One region of the Pseudomonas umsongensis genome, then DNA from elsewhere that is predicted to be linked to it. Evidence: predicted binding sites of a transcription regulator. Region 1 holds the regulator's gene; each other region holds the start of a gene.
The links. Region 1 encodes sigma-54, which starts transcription at its own class of promoters, with help from an activator protein. Its sites were predicted from a motif close to ANTGGCATNNANNTTGCTNT; they were not measured.
Positions count from the first base shown of each region.

Region 1 (6,352 bases):
CACCGAATTGATGGGCCAGGGCCTGAACATGGTCACCGGTGATTACTCCCGTGGCGCGGCGGGTTACTGGGTTGAGAACGGCGAAATCCAGTTCGCGGTCCAGGAAGTGACCATCGCCGGCAACATGCGAGACATGTTCAAGCAGATCGTTGCCGTGGGCAATGACCTGGAACTGCGCAGCAACATTCGCACGGGCTCGGTGTTGATCGAGCGGATGACGGTGGCGGGCAGCTAAGCTTCGCCCGTTGGACAAAAAAAGGCGCGCCACCCATTGGGTGGCGCGCCTTTTTTTTTGTCGAGCTTTGGCCAAGCGTGTGGGGGCTGGCTTGCCAGCGATGGCGCCAGAAAGATCATCCTGATGTTTAAGGCCGCTTGGCCAGCAAGCCCCGGCTCGGTCCGAGTTCGGACGGTCCTTGAGCTTTACTCGCCTTCGTCGAAATAGTTATTGATCAACGCCACCAGCGCATCCAGCGCTTCCTGTGCCTGCTCGCCTTCGGTGCTCAAATGAATCTTGGTGCCCTTGCCGGCGGCCAGCATCATCATCGCCATGATGCTTTTACCATCGACGGTGGTTTCCGGCGTGCGTCCTACCCTGATCGTGCAATCCTTGTATTGACCGGCAACCCCAACGAATTTTGCCGAAGCGCGGGCATGCAGGCCCAGCTTGTTGATGATTTCGATTTCCAGAGCAGGCATCGCGGTGTGAATCCTTTAGCTGAGGTCGCGGTGGCGGACCTGGACATTCTTCAGGGATTGCTGCAGGACCTGGCCAAGACGTTCAGTCAGGTAGACGGAGCGGTGATGGCCGCCGGTGCAGCCAATGGCTATGGTGACATAGGCACGGTTGCTGGCGGCAAAGCGTGGCAGCCATTTGAGCAAGTAGGTAGAAATGTCCTGGAACATTTCCTCGACATCGGGTTGCGCAGCCAGGTACTCGGCCACCGGTTGGTCGAGCCCGGACTGCTCGCGCAGCTCAGGCTTCCAATAAGGATTGGGCAGGCAGCGCACATCGAATACCAGGTCGGCGTCGACCGGCATACCACGCTTGAACCCGAACGACTCCACGAGAAACGCCGTACCGGGTTCCGGCTGGTTTAGCAGGCGCAGCTTGATGGTATCGCGCAGTTGATACAAATTCAGACTGGTGGTGTTGAGCTTGAGATCGGCAAGGTCGGCAATTGGACCGAGCAGGGTGGTCTCGTCGTTGATCGCTTCGGCCAGCGAGCGGTTGGCGTTGCTCAGCGGGTGACGCCGACGGGTTTCCGAGAAACGTTTGAGCAGGGTTTCTTCGTCGGCATCCAGGTAGAGGACATCGCACTGGATGTGGCGACTGCGCACTTCTGCCAGTAACTCGGGGAACCGCGACAAGTGGCTTGGCAGGTTGCGAGCATCGATGGACACGGCAACCAGTGGCTGTGCCAGTTCGGTGTGTATCAGCGCTCGCTCGGCCAGTTCAGGCAGCAACCCGGCAGGCAGGTTGTCAATGCAGTAGTAGCCGTTGTCCTCGAGGACGTCGAGGGCGGTACTTTTACCTGAGCCGGAGCGGCCGCTGACGATGATCAAGCGCATGATTACTGCCCGTTTTGCTCGTCCAGGACAACCTGATACAAGGCTTGATTGCTCGCAGCGTTGCGCAGTTTGTCGCGCACGTCCTTGCGGTCGAGCATGCTGGCAATCTGGCGCAACAACTCAAGGTGCGCATCGGTAGCGGCTTGCGGGACCAGTAGCACGAACAACAGGTCAACCGGAGCGCCGTCGATGGCGTCGAAATCGATAGGGGCGTCCAGGTGCATCAAGGCACTGATGGGCGCATCACAGCCCTTTAGACGGCAGTGGGGAATGGCGATGCCATTACCAAAGCCGGTGGAGCCGAGTTTTTCACGGGCGACCAGGCTCTCGAAAACATCCTGCATGGCCAGATCCGGCACTTCGCGATGGATGAGGTTGGCAATTTGCTCGAGGGCTTTCTTTTTACTGCCGCCCGGCACGTTCACCAGGGAACGGCCGGGGGTCAGGATGCTTTCAAGTCGGATCATGGGTTGGGAGTGTTAACGACCCGTAGCGCCCTGGAGGAGGCTCTGAGTCTTTTCCTTATGCTTTTTGAGTTGTTTATCCAGCTTGTCGGTCAGTGCGTCGATTGCCGCGTACATATCGGTATGTTCCGCGTTGGCGACGACCTCATTGCCGGGTATATGCAGCGTGGCTTCGATTTTCTGCTTCAACTTTTCGACGCACATCGTGACTTGCACGTTGGTGATCTTGTCGAAATGCCCCTCGAGCTTCTTGAACTTGAGCTCGACGTATTCACGCAGGGGCTTGGTCACTTCCAGTTGGTGTCCACTGATGTTGACTTGCATACAGCTTCTCCTTCGTTGCCAGTGCATAAAGCGGCAGATCCAGATGATCTGCCACTGGAACGCTGTGGCGTGGCCCTACATCAACCGCTTGCGTTCGCTCGAAGGCGCGATCCCGAGGGATTCGCGGTACTTGGCGACGGTGCGGCGAGCCACCTGAATGCCTTGTGCCTCCAGTAAACCAGCGATCTTGCTGTCACTCAACGGCTTTTTCTGATTTTCCGCCGCCACCAGTTTTTTGATGATCGCGCGAATCGCCGTGGACGAGCATTCTCCGCCCTCGGAGGTGCTGACGTGACTGGAGAAAAAGTATTTCAGTTCATAAATGCCCCGAGGGGTATGCATGAATTTCTGCGTGGTAACCCGCGAAATCGTCGACTCATGCATGCCGACCGCTTCGGCGATGTCATGCAGGACCAATGGCTTCATGGCTTCGTCGCCATACTCCAGGAAGCCGCGCTGATGCTCGACGATCTGCGTGGCCACTTTCATCAGGGTTTCGTTGCGGCTTTGCAGGCTCTTGATGAACCAGCGGGCTTCCTGCAGTTGATTGCGCATGAAGGTGTTGTCGGCGCTGGTGTCGGCACGACGAACGAAGCCCGCATACTGGGCGTTGACCCTCAGGCGGGGCACCGACTCCTGGTTGAGCTCCACCAGCCAGCGTTCGTTATCCTTGCGCACGATCACGTCCGGAACCACGTATTCGGCTTCGGTCGACTCGATTTGCGAGCCCGGGCGCGGGTTGAGGCTCTGGACCAGCTCGATCACCTGGCGCAGCTCATCTTCCTTGAGCTTCATGCGGCGCATCAGCTGGCTGTAGTCGCGGCTGCCGAGCAAGTCGATATAGTCAGTGACCAGGCGCTTGGCTTCGGCCAGCCAAGGCGTCTTGGCGGGCAGTTGGCGCAATTGCAACAGCAGGCATTCACCCAGGTTGCGTGCGCCGATGCCGGCAGGTTCGAATTGCTGGATGCGGTGCAGGACGGCTTCGATTTCGTCCAGTTCGATGTCCAGTTCCGGATCGAAGGCTTCGAGGATTTCCTCCAGCGTCTCGTCCAGGTAGCCCTGGTTGTTGATGCAGTCGATCAGGGTCACGGCGATCAGGCGATCGGTGTCGGACATCGGTGCCAGGTTCAATTGCCACAGCAGGTGGCTTTGCAGGCTCTCGCCGGCTGATGTGCGGGTGGTGAAATCCCACTCGTCGTCATCGTTGCTCGGCAGGCTGCTGGCGCTGGTCTGGTAGACGTCTTCCCAGGCGGTGTCGACAGGCAGTTCGTTGGGAATGCGCTCGTTCCAGTCGCCTTCCTCGATATTATCGACGGTCGTGGCGCTTTCCTGGTAGGAGGGTTCCTGGGTGTCGGTACTGGGTTTGTGTTCGGCGTTGTCGGCCAGCGGGTCGGAATTGTCGAAGTCGTCGCCTTCTTCCTGGCGCTCGAGCATCGGATTGGACTCCAGGGCCTCCTGGATTTCCTGTTGCAGGTCCAGGGTCGACAATTGGAGCAGGCGGATGGCCTGTTGCAGCTGCGGTGTCATCGTCAGCTGCTGGCCCATTCTCAAGACTAGCGATGGTTTCATGGCAGGGGCTTAACACCTTATTCGCCGGCGCACATGCGCCATCCACTACAGGGCGCCGGAGCGCCAAACATAAGCAAATTATATGCCCGAAACCGCGGCGTTTGCCTAGAGCGCTGTAACAATAAAAAAAGGTTGATTTTTTATTGCGCCAAGCGCTCTGCCGACTCGCCGGACACCGCGATGCTTACAGGCGGAATTCATGCCCCAGGTACACTTCTTTCACCAGGTCATTGGCCAGGATGGTTTCAGCGTCGCCTTCGGCGATCAGTTGACCATCGTTGACAATATAGGCGGTTTCGCAGATATCCAGGGTTTCGCGGACGTTGTGGTCGGTGATCAGTACGCCGATGCCCTTGGCCTTGAGGTGGTGGATGATCTGCTTGATGTCACCCACGGAGATCGGGTCAACGCCGGCGAACGGTTCGTCGAGCAGGATGAATTTCGGGTTGGTGGCCAGTGCCCGGGCGATTTCCACGCGACGGCGTTCGCCACCGGACAGGCTCATGCCGAGGTTGTCGCGGATGTGGCTGATGTGGAACTCCTGCAGCAGGCTTTCCAGTTCCTTGCGGCGACCGGCCTTGTCGAGTTCCTTGCGGGTCTCGAGGATGGCCATGATGTTGTCGGCCACGGAGAGTTTGCGGAAGATCGACGCTTCTTGCGGCAGATAACCGATACCCGCCTTGGCACGACCGTGCATCGGCTGGTGGCTGACATCGAGGTCATCAATCAGCACGCGCCCCTGATCAGCCTGTACCAGGCCGACGATCATGTAGAAGCAGGTGGTCTTGCCGGCGCCGTTGGGGCCGAGCAGGCCGACGATCTGGCCGCTGTCGATGGACAGGCTGACGTCTCGCACGACCTGGCGGCTCTTGTAGCTCTTGGCCAGGTGCTGGGCTTTCAGAGTTGCCATTAAGGGGCCTTTTGCTCGTCGGTTTTCTTTTTCGGCTGGATCACCATGTCGATGCGCGGACGCGACTCGGTCACCTTGCTGCCCGTTGCGCGACCGGCGCTGGCCAGCTTTTTCTCGGTGTCATAGACGATTTTCTCGCCTTGAGTGACGTTGCTGTCCTTGTCGATGACCTTGGCGCGGTCGATCAGCACGACACGATTTTGCTTGGCGAGGTACTGGATGGTCACGCCCCATCCCTGCACGGGCTTGGTGTCGCCTGCGGTCTGCAGTTGCTCGAAGTAGGCCAGGTTACCCACCGAGGTCACCACGTCGACGTCGCCATCGGGGGCGCGGGTCATGGTCACCTTGTTGCCCTTGACAATGATCGAGCCCTGGGTGATGACCACATCGCCCGTATAGGTGGCCACACCGTTCTTGTCGTCCAGTTGGGCGTCGTCGGCCTGGATGCGGATGGGTTGCTGCTGATCGTCCGGCAGAGCCCAGGCGCTCACGCTTCCCAGTGCTGCGCCCAGACTGAGCAAAATAGGGAGGGTTTTAACGAGCCTCATACTGTCCTCTTACGTTCGATAGCAGGTGTATCCTGCTTTCTTTCAAATACGCCTTCATGCCGACACCAGTCGATACACCGCCAGCGCCGTCGATTCTAACGGGTTGCTGGGTCTGCGCATATTGCTGCTGCGGGAACACGGTCATGCGAGTACTGGTGATCAGGGTGTCGCGGTTCTTTTCGTCGGTACGCTTGACGCGCACGTTGTCGATCAGTTCGACCTCGGTCCCGCCGGAGTTCACCTCACCGTGATCGCTGGTCACATGCCACGGAAAATCAGTGCCGCGGTACATGTTCAGGTCGGGTTTGGTCACCAGCGTGATGTCGGTTGCCTTGACGTGCTCGGCTTTTTCCGACGTCATTTCGTATTGCACCTTGCCGTCTTCGAGGTACTGCAAGGTGTGAGTGTTGGTCGCGTACCAGTCGATCGGGCTTTCTTCAGTCTTGGCCGGTGGCTTGTCGAGAAAGCGTTCCGGGCTGATGTTCCAGTAGCCGACCGCGGCGAAAATCGCCACGATGCAACTGACCACCAATGTCTTGCGAACTTTTTTGCTGAACATGATTTGGCTCACAGGTACGCGGCATTGGCCGCATCGAGGCGGCCCTGGGCGCGCAGGATCAATTCGCAGAACTCGCGGGCAGCACCTTCGCCGCCACGGGCCAGGGTGATGCCATGTGCGTGTTCGCGCACGAAGCTGGCGGCGTTGGCCACTGCCATGCCCAGGCCGACGCGGCGGATCACCGGCAGGTCCGGCAGGTCGTCACCGAGGTAGGCGACCTGTTCATAGCTTAGGCCGAGTTGCGCAAGAAGCTCGTCGAGTACCACCAGTTTGTCTTCGCGGCCCTGGTACAGGTGGGGAATGCCGAGGTTCTTCGCGCGTCGTTCGACTACCGGGGTTTTGCGGCCGCTGATGATCGCGGTCTGTACGCCGGCGGCCATCAGCATCTTGATGCCCTGGCCGTCGAGGG
Region 1 is NZ_CP051487.1:1,023,584-1,029,935, forward strand. Features, by position in the region: gene pmbA (metalloprotease PmbA) at 1-235, shown strand, start outside; gene HGP31_RS04450 (HPr family phosphocarrier protein) at 421-696, opposite strand; gene rapZ (RNase adapter RapZ) at 712-1,569, opposite strand; gene ptsN (PTS IIA-like nitrogen regulatory protein PtsN) at 1,572-2,036, opposite strand; gene hpf (ribosome hibernation-promoting factor, HPF/YfiA family) at 2,049-2,357, opposite strand; gene HGP31_RS04470 (RNA polymerase factor sigma-54) at 2,433-3,926, opposite strand; gene lptB (LPS export ABC transporter ATP-binding protein) at 4,111-4,836, opposite strand; gene lptA (lipopolysaccharide transport periplasmic protein LptA) at 4,836-5,384, opposite strand; gene lptC (LPS export ABC transporter periplasmic protein LptC) at 5,371-5,943, opposite strand; gene HGP31_RS04490 (KdsC family phosphatase) at 5,952-6,352, opposite strand, start outside.

Region 2 (6,352 bases), 2.6 Mb from region 1:
CGAACACAGAATTTGTGACCAACAAAGATCAAATGTGGGAGCGGGCTTGCTCGCGAAGCGGTATCCCCGATTTTACTGTTGCTGCACGGAAATCACCGGCACAGGCGTCGGCGATACGAACACTTTTGCATGCATCTGCTCACACCCACCACCGCGGCGCATGCCACGTACCGGGCAGGCGTCCAAGTAATCGAGCCCTACCGCGAGCTTCAAATGGCGTTCAGGACGGGCCAGTTCATTGGTCACATCGAAGCTGTACCAGGCGTCATCGAGCCAGGCTTCGGCCCAGGCATGGCTGGCCAAGTGTTCGCTGTTTTCGCTGTACAGGTAACCCGACACATAACGCGCCGGCACGCCCAGGCTGCGGGCGCAGGCGAGGAACGCGTGGGTATGGTCCTGGCACACGCCCGAACGCCCGGCGAAAGCCTGCGCGGCGCTGGTGTCCACTTCGGTGGCGCCCGGCGTGTAGGTCATGTGCTGGTTCAAGCCATGCATCAAGTCGATCAGCGCCGTTCGGTCGCGGCGCTGCTTGCACGCCTTGTCGGCGAACGCGCGTAGCGCCTGGTCGGCCTCGGTCAGCCGGGTGAAACGCAAGAACGGCAATGCCGACTGGCTCTCGTGCTCGGCTTCGCGCAACTCGTCGATGTCGACCTGGCCACGGGCACCGATGATGATGGCCGCGTGGGGTTCGTCCATGGTCAGTACGTGCAGGATGTTGCCGAACGGATCCAGTTGCGCGCGCACCGGCCGCGGCAGATCGAGCTGCCAACTGAGCACGTGTTGGCGCTCGCTGTCGTGAGGCGTCAGCCGCAGGTACTGGATGCTCGCCCGCACCTGATCCTCGTAGTGATAGGTGGTCTCGTGGCTTATGGAAAGTCTCATGCAGCCTCCAGGTAGGAACTGTGAATGGCATTACCCAACTGGCGCACCAGCGGGATGAACTCGGTCAGCCAGGCATGCAGGCCTTCGTCGAGGATTTCGTTGATGCCGGTATAGCGCAATCGTGCGTCCATCTCCGCAGCCAAGCGCTGTGCCGGGCGGCCATTGGCCCCTGGCAGTTGCGCCAGGATCAGATCGATTTCTTCGGTGCAGGCCCGCAAAGAGCGTGGAACATCGGCCCGCAGCAGCAGCAACTCGGCCACATGCCGGGCGCCGGGGGCGTCACGGTAGATCTCGGTGTACGCCTCGAAAGACGACAGGGCCCGCAACAACGCACTCCATTGGTAATAGGCGTGGGCCGTGCCGTCGCTGACCGCTTCGGCCTGATCACCGGCCATTTCGTAGCGCGCATCGAGCAGGCGCAGTGTGTTGTCGGCCCTTTCGATGAATGTCCCCAGGCGAATGAAACGGAACGCGTCGTTGCGCATGATGGTGCCGTAGGACGCACCACGGAACAGATGGGAACGTTCCTTGATCCACTCGCAGAAACGGCTCATGCCGTAGCGGCCCAGGCCCTGTTCGGCGATGCCGCGAATCTCCAGCCAAGTGGCGTTGATGTTTTCCCACATGTCGGCGGTGATGCGGCCACGTACCGCGTGGGCACTGGCCCGTGCGGCCCCGAGGCAACTGTAGATGCTGGCCGGGTTGGCCGCGTCCAGGGCAAAGAAATGCAACAACCTTTCGGCATGCAGCTCGCCGTGGCGTTCGAGATAATCATCCAGCGTGCCGGTAATCAGCAACGGCATGGCCAACTCGTGCAGGCCGTTCCCACGGCCATCCTGGGGCATCAGCGACAGCGAATAACTGATGTCGAGCATCCGCGCGAGGTTTTCCGCCCGCTCCAGGTAACGCGACATCCAATACAAATCCGAGGCAGTTCTACTTAACATGTCAGGCTTCCTTCAATCCTCAACCACCCAGGTGTCCTTGGTTCCGCCGCCCTGGGAGGAATTCACCACCAGGGAGCCTTCGCGCAGGGCGACACGGGTCAAGCCGCCGGGCACGACCCGGGTTTCGCGGCCAGACAGTACAAACGGACGCAGGTCGATATGGCGTGGCGCGATGCCGCTTTCGACAAAGGTCGGACAGGTCGACAGCGACAGTGTCGGCTGTGCGATGTAGGCATGGGGCTTGGCGATGATGCGCGCGCGGAAGGCTTCGATTTCCGCTGCGCTCGCCGCGGGCCCCACCAGCATTCCGTAGCCGCCGGAGCCCTGGGTTTCCTTGACCACGAGCTCCGGAAGGTTGGCCAGGACGTGGGACAGCTCAGAAGGATTGCGACACTGCCACGTGGGTACGTTTTTCAGGATCGGTTCTTCGTCCAGGTAGAAACGGATCATGTCGGTGACGAATGGATACACCGATTTGTCGTCTGCCACCCCGGTTCCGATGGCGTTCGCCAACACGACATTGCCCGAACGATAGGACGACAGCAGGCCGGGCACGCCCAGCATCGAGTCGGGATTGAACGCCAGCGGGTCAAGGAACGCATCGTCGAGACGGCGGTAAATCACATCGACGGCTTTCGGCCCGTCGGTGGTGCGCATGAACACCTTGTCGTCACGCACGAACAGGTCCGCACCCTCCACCAGCTCCACGCCCATTTCTCGCGCCAGGAATGCATGCTCGAAGAAGGCGCTGTTGAAGCGCCCCGGCGTCAGCACCACGACACTCGGATTTTCGATCGGGCTTGAGCTTTTCAGGGTGTCGAGCAACAGGTTCGGGTAATGGTCGATGGGGGCAATGCGCTGGGCCGCAAACAACTCGGGGAACAGGCGCATCATCATCTTGCGGTCTTCGAGCATGTAGCTGACGCCGCTCGGTGTACGAAGATTGTCTTCGAGCACGTAGTACGTGCCGTCGCCGTCGCGCACCAGGTCGACGCCGGAAATGTGCGAATAGATATCCCGATGCAGGTCCAGGCCTTGCATCGCCAACTGGTACTGCTCGTTGGCCAGCACCTGCTCGGCCGGAATGATCCCGGCCTTGATGATGCGCTGCTCGTGGTAAAGGTCGGCGAGAAACATGTTCAACGCCTTGACCCGCTGGATACAGCCGCGCTCGACCACGCGCCATTCACTGGCGGGGATACTGCGCGGGATGGTGTCGAAGGGAATCAGGCGCTCTGTGCCCTGCTCATCACCGTAGAGCGTGAAGGTAATCCCGGCGCGATGAAACAGCAGATCGGCCTCGCGTCGCCGTTGTGCCAGAAGCTCGTCAGGCGTCTCGGCCAGCCAACGGGCAAACTCCCGATAATGCGGGCGGACCTGGCCGCCAGCGTCGTACATCTCATCAAAATAGGTGCGGATCATGCCGTACTCCTTGTCACCCGGACATACAGGCCTTCGCAAGGCCCGTGCCATCGGCAGAAACGCTTTGATTTCAATCGGTTGGATAATCACCACGCGAGCGCCGCACCAATCCTGTGCGGCAAATGCCCCCACCTGACGGCCCCCGCTTCATTGCAAGGCGTTGTCGTCGCCCATCACCAGCATAGACCGTAGGCGCCGGCTTGCCGGCGAACGGGTCGGCCTTGTTCGATTGCCATCGACAAAAACGAAAACGGCCAACCCGAAGGTTAGCCGTCATTGCTGGTTGTAACTGTTCATAGGTTTATGCGAGTCGCCCTCGTACCTCCTGTTTCACACCCCAGCCTTCGATGATGCCGCCCAGAGGCTCGACCACTGCCTCGAAACCCTGTTCGAAATCGCCAATGTCGTCGTAGGTCGCATACATGACCTTGCACAACTCCAAAGCCCAGGCGCCATCGTCGCGCACACTGATTTGCGCATCCAGGGATTCACCACGGTGAAAATGACCTGCCGCCCTGCGTGCCCGCTCCTCGTCCGGGAAAATGGCGTAGAACTCGATGGGATGGAACCGGGAAAAATCAAAACCGCCTTCTTTCATGCGGCGCAACACACTGCTGCTGATGTCTTCTTGATAGGCTGTGCTCATGAAACGTCCTCCTCAAACTGATGGATAGACTTTCCGTACTCCCTTGTGCGAACCCAAGGGTGCGCGCGACGGGAAACAAGCATGGAGCTGACAAGACCAGACCTTAGCGATCCATTCGCTGATCTCGCTTGCAGAGTAGCCCCAAGATAGAGCCGCTGCCAAGGCCTGGTTCTGCTGTAGTCGATAACGAGAAGAGGTTCAGACGGGGGTGATGCTGCGAATTTCAATACTGTTCTGGGCCTTCAGGCTTTTGACGCCTGCATCCGGGGTGCGGCCCTCATAGTCGTTCAGATCCAGTTCGGCGGCCACGGGAAGCAATCGCGCCTTGATGAGTTTGGCGGCCTCTTCGTGACTCGGGCACTCCTCGCACTCGAATTCTTCATCGATTACTTCACCATGATCATCCACGAAAGTGACTTTCCACCTTTGCATCGGTGCCTCCTCGATAAAACCCATGGATGGGCTTACACCTATCTCGACCTCGGGCGCCGGGCAATGTTCCGGCGAGTGTTTCGCTTCAGATGCGCACATTTCCTCGTGGGCCCGCAATGGCCCAGATGATCAGGCCCAGAACCGGCAGCAACAGGATCAACAGCACCCAGAAGATTTTCATTCCGGTCTCGGCGCCACTTTTCAGCACGTTGATGATTGCCCAGATATCCAGGGCAAGAATGATCAAGCCAACCAGGCTATTGAACGTGGAACCCATGATGACGCTCCTGAAGAGTGATATGCCCTCTTAGGATAGCCCGCCGTGAACAGGGTTCCCTTTTTTTGACAGCTTTAGCGGTTCAGACGTGGATCGCCACTTTCAAGGCTTCCAGCGATGGCGCAGCGGCGATGCCGACTTGCGCGCACAGTTCGAGCACCCGAGGCACGGCATTGCCATAGACCAGCACCACTTGCAGTTCATCGTCCAGCAGTTGGCTGAAGTTCATCAGCGTGTAGCCACCGTTTTCCTTGTTCAGGCTGCTCATCTGCACCTGGATGCGATTCAGTGCGGTCAGGGCTTCGGTCCTGGCCAACTGCTTGGGCTTGAGATTGAACTCAACCCCCGGGCCGAACGAGGCGACGATCTGGGCAAACAGGTCCACATAGGTGTCGGCCTGAAACAGCACGGTATCGGGCAAGCTGCCAACCACGACCCACTCACCCAGCGGGATCGGGAAGCTGTCGTCGTAGTTGATGTCCGGGTTGGCGCTCAGGAAAGCCGCTGGATCAGCGTAAGCCTGGGCCGCTTCATCAGCGACTTTCTCGATTTCGTCATCGGCCATGCACCCGGAGCTGATGTTGCTGATGAGTTCGATGAGGGCGGCTTTCATGGGGGCGGATCCTGTAGCTGGTAAATTTTCAGGGCGCGCAGGATAGCGCATTACGCCCTGCGATGGCGTCTTGCAAGCAAGCCTCGCAATCTTGACCTGCATCAAGCGTTCAGCCCAACAATAGCGGCACAATAATGGCACCTTGCCAAAACTGTTTCCGCTATCAGAGAAGACCTCCATGGGTGCCTGGCTTAGCAACATCTCGCTGAAGTACAAATTCTGGGCGGTGAACGCCGTCGCTTTCGTCACCACGCTACTGCTGGTGTTTTATGCCGTGCAACTCGAACAACAAGCCCGCAGCCATGCCGCCCAGGAATCGGCCCTGGCCCAGGCGCGATTGCTCGAAGCCTGGCCTGCCGGGCAGCCGCTGCCCAGGGCCGGGAACCTGCTGACCTTCGATCACGGCCAGGCACCGCGGCTGGACGGACAGCCGCTGCAGGCACTGGCCGATGCCACCGGCTGGGTCGAGTTCGACGCGCTGCCATATTTCGGTGACAACCCGCCGATCGGCGCCGAAGTCTTCACCCGCACGGACGGCCAGCGGGTCGCCTTGATTGCCCATGGCCCAAGCCTGGGCCAGGTGTTCAGCGAACGTGTTGTCAATTATGCGCTGGCGGTGTTTATCCTGATGCTGGCAATGCTCGGTGCCTCACAGTTGTTGATTCGCTTTTTGCTCAGTCAACTCAATACCCTGAAAGACGTGATGCTCCACGTTGAAAAAACTGGCGACTTGTCGGCCCGTGTCCCGCTGACTTGCAGCGACGAAGTCGGGCAGATGGCCAACGCTTTCAACGCCATGCAGGCCGGTTACCAAGGCGTGGTCAGCACCGTCGCCAGCACCGTCCGACAACTGGACGAAGGTGCCGCACGCCTGGCATCGAACATGAATGAAGTGCGTCATGGCATGCTTGGCCAGCAGAGCGAAACCGATCAGGCGGCAACGGCCATCAATGAAATGACCGCCACCGTCTATCACATCGCCCAGCACGCCGGTGCCACCCGAGACCTTTCGCAATCTGCCGACACCTTGGCCGGCAGCGGGCAGGAAGTGGTCATGCGGGTACAGCGATCGATTGCCGGACTGTCTACCGGGGTGCAGCAGACCGCCGAGATGATCCAGCGCCTCGCCGAGG
Region 2 is NZ_CP051487.1:5,136,590-5,142,941, forward strand. Features, by position in the region: gene HGP31_RS23045 (transglutaminase family protein) at 73-882, opposite strand; gene HGP31_RS23050 (alpha-E domain-containing protein) at 879-1,829, opposite strand; gene HGP31_RS23055 (circularly permuted type 2 ATP-grasp protein) at 1,842-3,251, opposite strand; gene HGP31_RS23060 (ribonuclease E inhibitor RraB) at 3,553-3,897, opposite strand; gene HGP31_RS23065 (hypothetical protein) at 4,096-4,329, opposite strand; gene HGP31_RS23070 (PLDc N-terminal domain-containing protein) at 4,415-4,606, opposite strand; gene HGP31_RS23075 (hypothetical protein) at 4,689-5,219, opposite strand; gene HGP31_RS23080 (methyl-accepting chemotaxis protein) at 5,398-6,352, shown strand, end outside.
Region 2: HGP31_RS23055 (circularly permuted type 2 ATP-grasp protein) is a predicted target of sigma-54. The motif match lies at 3,284-3,303, and genes of this name have one in related genera.

Region 3 (6,352 bases), 3.2 Mb from region 1:
CTTCAGCTCCAGGCCACGGGGCACTGGCTGGTAAAACGGGATCGGGTCAAGTTCTTCCGGGAAATAGTCTTCTCCGGCGGCGTAGGCATCAGGTTCGTCGTGGGCATAACGGTATTCGTCGCCATAACCGAGCTGCTTCATCAGCTTGGTCGGCGCATTGCGCAGGTGCAGCGGCACTTCCAGCGAGCCATGCTCGGCGGCGGCACGTAGCGCGGTCTTGAAGCCCATGTACACCGCGTTGCTTTTCGGCGCGCACGCCAGATAAGTAATGGCCTGCGCGACCGCCAGCTCGCCTTCGGGGCTACCGAGGCGCTCCTGCACTTCCCACGCCGCCAGGCACAGGCTAAGCGCACGCGGGTCGGCATTGCCGATATCTTCGCTGGCCATGCGCACCACGCGCCGGGCCAGGTACAACGGATCGCAACCGCCATCGATCATGCGCGCGAACCAGTACAACGCGCCGTCGGGGTTGGAACCACGCACGGATTTGTGCAGCGCGGAGATCTGGTCGTAGAACGCTTCGCCACCCTTGTCGAAGCGCCGGCGGGTATCACCGAGCAGGCTTTGCAGCAGATCGATGCCGATCTCGCTGTTGTCTTCGGCCAGGTCCGAGGCGTTTTCCAGCAGATTGAGCAAGCGCCGGCCATCGCCATCGGCGGCCGACAACAGCATCTGGAAGCCCTCATCGCTGAGGGTCAGGTTGCGCTTGCCCAGGCCACGCTCTTCGGTCAGCGCGCGGTGCACCAGTTTGCGCAAGGCGGCTTCGTCGAGGCTCTTGAGCACATAGACTCGTGCGCGCGACAGCAAGGCGTTGTTGAGTTCGAACGAGGGGTTTTCCGTGGTCGCGCCGATAAAAATCAGCGTGCCGTCTTCGACATATGGCAGGAACGCATCCTGCTGGGACTTGTTGAATCGGTGCACTTCGTCGACGAACAGGATCGTGCGTCGGCCGTACTGCGCGGCCTGCTGCTTGGCGATTTCCACCGCCTGGCGAATCTCCTTCACGCCGGCGAGCACTGCCGACACCGTTTCGAAATGCGCCTCCGATACTTCCGCGAGCAAACGCGCCAGGGTGGTCTTGCCTACGCCTGGCGGTCCCCAGAAAATCATCGAATGCAGGGCACCCTGCTCCAACGCTTCGCGCAAGGGCTTGCCGCGAGCGAGCACGTGTTCCTGACCGACGTACTCGTCCAGGTTGGTCGCGCGCAAACGGGCGGCCAAGGGTTGGGCGATCGGGGTGCTGCGAAACAGGTCCATCACTATTTCCGAAACCTCAATTGAACACCGTCCCCACTGTAGGAGCGAGCATGCTCGCGATGGTCGTCAACGATAACGCTGGCAACCTGACACCCAACGGTGTCCTTGAGTTCATCGCGAGCATGCTCGCTCCTACAGGGGTTTCGCGTTTTATTCCTGGATTACATCGGCACCCTTGGGAATGTCGAACTTGAACTTCGATGCCGGGATCGGCTCGTTAGCCTTCACCCCGGTGAACAGGATATTGGTGCGCTGGCCGACACTGTCGATCAGTTGCATGTCATTGACCAGGCCATTGCGGAACGACAGGCGCAGGCTGTCGAACAGGGTGTCCTTGGTCTTGGGCTTCAAGGTGAAGTCGATCACGCCACCGGCTTCCTTGGCGCTGATATCGAAGCTCTGGCTGATCTTCGACACGTCACCGGACAGCAGCAGCGCTGGCGTCTGGGTCAGGCGTTGATCGAGATTCTTGATGGTGGCCTGTTCCAGGTCCGGGTCCCACAGGGTGACCTTTTTACCGTCGGAGACCATGGTCTGCTCGGCAGGCGCATTGGTGTGCCAATAGAACAGGCCAGGGCGCTGCAGCGACATCTCGCCGGCAGTTTCCTGCAATTGGGTACCGGTGCCATCCAGGGTCAGTTGGGAGAAGCGCGCGGTCAGGGTCTGGGATTTTTCCAGCAATTGAGTCAGGCGTGCCACGTCCTTGTCATCGGCGTGGGCCGAGAGCGTGCTCAAAGCCAGTACCGGCAGCAACAGCATGCGGATCAGACGCATGGGAGTCCTCATAACATTCGTGGGAGTGCGGGCAGCGCCTTGGGGCGCCACCCCTTTTCAGTATCGGGTCAGTCGCGTACCGGGCCAGGGGCCAGGACTTCACGCGAACCGTTGGTGTTCATGGACGTCACGACCCCGGCCATTTCCATGGCTTCGATCATGCGCGCGGCGCGGTTGTAGCCGATCTTCAGCTTACGCTGTACCGCGGAGATGGACGCGCGACGGCTTTCCAGGACGAACTGCACTGCTTCGTCATACAGCGCGTCGGCCTCGGGATCATCGCCGTCGCCGCCACCGCTGCTGCCTTCAAAGCCGCTGCCGGCCTCTTCGACACCGTTGAGGATGTCGTCGTTGTATTCCGGCGCGCCGCGCAGTTTCCAGGCCTCGACCACGCGGTGAACCTCATCGTCGGAAACGAACGCACCGTGAACCCGGATCGGCAGGCTGGTACCCGGTGGCATGTACAACATGTCACCGTGACCCAGCAATTGCTCGGCGCCGCCCTGGTCGATGATGGTCCGCGAGTCGATCTTGCTCGACACCTGGAACGCCATGCGCGTGGGGATGTTGGCCTTGATCAGGCCGGTGATCACGTCCACCGAAGGACGCTGGGTCGCAAGGATCAAGTGGATACCTGCCGCCCGCGCCTTTTGGGCGATACGCGCGATCAGTTCTTCGACCTTCTTGCCGACAATCATCATCATGTCGGCGAATTCGTCGACCACCACGACGATGGTCGGCAGTTTCTGCAACAGCGGCGCTTCGTCGTGGATGCTTTCGCGCTTGTACAACGGGTCGCTCAATGGCTCGCCGGCGTCCTGCGCCTCCTTGACCTTGGCGTTGAAGCCGGACAGGTTACGCACGCCCATCTTCGCCATCAGCTTGTAGCGCCGTTCCATCTCGGCGACGCTCCAGCGCAAGGCGTTGGCGGCGTCCTTCATGTCGGTAACCACCGGGCACAGCAGGTGCGGAATGCCTTCGTAGATCGACAGTTCGAGCATTTTCGGGTCGATCATGATCAGCTTGGCGTCTTCCGGGCCAGACTTGAACAGGATCGACAGGATCATCGCGTTCACCCCCACCGACTTACCGGAACCGGTCGTACCGGCCACCAGCAGGTGCGGCATCTTCGCCAGGTCGGTGATCACCGGCTTGCCGCCGATGTCATGGCCCAGGGCCAGGGTGACCGGGGACTTGAAGTTGTCGTACTCGGGGGTAGACAGCACTTCGGAGAAACGCACGATCTGCCGGTCTTCGTTGGGAATCTCGATACCGACCGTGGTCTTGCCCGGAATCACTTCCACCACACGCACGCTGGTCACGGCCAGGGAACGCGCCAGGTCTTTCGCCAGGTTGGAGATACGGCTGACCTTGACCCCGGCCGCTGGCTGGATCTCGTAACGGGTAATCACCGGACCCGGGTGGATCGAATCCACGTTGACTTCGACGCCGAATTCCTTGAGCTTGATTTCCAGCAGGTGGCCGACGGCCGCCAGGGACTCGGGCGAGTAATTGAGTTGCTTCTTTTCCGCCGGGTCGAGAATCGAGATCGGCGGCAAAGTGCCCTCCACGGCGCTGTCGACGAACAACGGCGCCTGCTTTTCTTTTTCCACGCGCTTGCTCGGCGCTGGCGGCTTGGGTGGCGCTGGGGCAATCACCGGTGGCACCTGCTTCTCGCGCTCGGACATGTGCTTGCTCAAGGCCTGCTCGCGCTCGATCAGGCGTTCCTTGACCTTGGCCTGTTCGCGCTTGTCGGTGACGGTTGGCGCGACCACGTCGTGCACGCGCTCATCGACTTCACGCAACTGCGCCACCAGTTGCTTGCGCTCGGTACGGGCTGCCCACCAGCGATTGGCGGCACCCTGGAACAGCTCGAACAGGTCGAGGGTGATCTTGCCGGTAACGTCCATCACCTTGAACCATGACAGGTCGGTGAATACCGTGAGACCGAACAGGAACAAGGCGATGAACAGCAGCGTGCTGCCCTGGATGTTCAGCGCGTTCTTCGCCAGGTCGCCAAGGCTCTCGCCCAGCGCTCCCCCAGCGCCAGCCGGCAGACCGGTCGCGGCATGGAAATGAATATGCGCCAGCGCGGCACCGGACAGCACCAGGAACACCAGGCCGATCAGGCGCCAGGAGAACAGCCAGCCGCTCCACTCCCATGGCTCGTGGCGTTGGCGGAAGATCTGATAGGCCTTGATCGCCAACAATAACGGGAAGATATAGGCAAAGTAACCCAGCACCATGAACAGGATATCGGCGCTGTAGGAACCCGCCGGGCCGCCGAAGTTTTGAACGTCCTCGATCTTGCTGTTGTGGCTCCAGCCCGGATCGTCCTTGCCATAGGTCAGCAAGGCCATCATCAGGAACAGGCACAACGCACCGATGGCGATCAATGCACCTTCCTTGAGGCGGTAGTGCAGGTGCTGACGCCAGAGTGGAACAACTGTTTTGGGTGCTGCGGTGGATTTCTTCAAAACCTGTTTTTCCTGCGCCAACGGCGCGTCCATCTGTTGAATGACTATAAAACTGCCCAATCCAGGCAGGTAAAAAAGTTAACAGGCGTAACCGGGACTACTTTTAACACTGCGCATCGGTTTTCATAAACACGAAATGCGATGCCGATTTTGTTACAAACACTGTTATAGCCAGGCATTGTACGGGTTTGTACGTCCGATGCCATGCTGGCAACTCTTGGGTGTAGCATAGTCAACAGCACATTACGTGCGACTCAATTTGAGCACGCATTCTCTTTTGTGACAAAGGCTTATGAGGTGTTTTTATGAGCGTAGCGAAGCATTCCCGCCTGATCATCCTGGGATCCGGCCCCGCGGGTTACAGCGCAGCCGTGTATGCCGCTCGCGCCAACCTCAAGCCCGTTGTGATTACCGGCATACAGGCAGGTGGCCAGCTCACTACCACCGTGGAAGTCGATAACTGGCCAGGCGATGTCGAAGGCCTGACTGGCCCGGTCTTGATGGAGCGCATGCAAAAACACGCCGAGCGCTTTGCCACCGAGATCGTTTACGACCACATCCATACCGCCAAGTTGCAGCAGCGCCCCTTCGAACTTATCGGTGACAGCGGCACTTATACCTGCGACGCACTGATTATCGCCACGGGAGCCTCGGCCCAGTATCTGGGCTTGCCTTCGGAAGAGACATTTGCCGGCAAAGGGGTTTCAGCCTGCGCCACCTGCGACGGCTTCTTCTATCGCAACCAGGTGGTCGCGGTGGTGGGCGGCGGTAATACCGCCGTTGAAGAAGCGCTTTATCTGTCGAACATTGCCCGGGAAGTCCATCTGATTCACCGTCGCGACAAGTTGCGCTCGGAAAAAATTCTTCAGGACAAACTCTTTGAAAAAGCCGCCAAGGGCAATATTCGCCTGCACTGGAACCAGAATCTGGACGAAGTGCTGGGCGACGCCAGCGGCGTGACCGGTGCGCGCCTGCGCGACAGTCATACCGGCGCAATCACTGAGCTGCCCCTGACCGGCGTGTTCATCGCCATCGGCCACAAGCCCAATACCGACCTGTTCGCCGGCCAGCTGGAAATGCGTGACGGCTATCTGCTGGTCAACGGTGGCAGCGAAGGCAATGCGACGGCAACCGCCATCGAAGGGGTGTTTGCCGCGGGTGACGTCGCCGATCACGTCTATCGCCAGGCCGTCACCTCTGCGGGCGCCGGCTGCATGGCCGCCCTGGACGCAGAAAAATACCTCGACGACATTCCCACTGTTTGACGGCAAACTTCACGGCGGGCTTACGCCCGCCATCGCCCTCCCCTTCTGTAAGCCCTGATGCCATGCTGACCTGGTTACAACGCAACACCCTGACGTTCCCGGCCCTGGAAAAGGCCATGCGCGATCCCAATGGATTGTTGGCGGCCGGTGGCGACCTGTCCGCCGATCGACTGATCCAGGCCTACCGCCATGGCTGCTTCCCCTGGTTTTCCGAAGGCCAGCCGATCCTCTGGTGGTCGCCGGACCCTCGCACCGTGCTGTTTCCCGATGAACTGCACGTGTCCCGCAGCCTGAACAAACTGCTGCGCCAACAACGCTACCAAGTGACCTTCGACCAGGATTTTGCCGCGGTCATACGCGCCTGCGCCGCCCCCCGGGAATATGCGGACGGCACCTGGATCACCGAAGCCATGCAGGACGCCTACATCGAACTGCACAAACGCGGCCATGCGCACTCGGTGGAGGTCTGGGACCAGGATCAACTGGTGGGCGGGCTATATGGACTGGCGATGGGCCAGCTGTTTTTCGGCGAATCCATGTTCAGCCTGGCCGACAACGCGTCGAAATTTGGCTTTGCCA
Region 3 is NZ_CP051487.1:4,469,461-4,475,812, forward strand. Features, by position in the region: gene HGP31_RS20165 (replication-associated recombination protein A) at 1-1,257, opposite strand, end outside; gene lolA (outer membrane lipoprotein periplasmic chaperone LolA) at 1,408-2,031, opposite strand; gene HGP31_RS20175 (DNA translocase FtsK) at 2,100-4,508, opposite strand; gene trxB (thioredoxin-disulfide reductase) at 4,814-5,773, shown strand; gene aat (leucyl/phenylalanyl-tRNA--protein transferase) at 5,836-6,352, shown strand, end outside.
Region 3: HGP31_RS20175 (DNA translocase FtsK) is a predicted target of sigma-54. The motif match lies at 4,744-4,763, and genes of this name have one in related genera.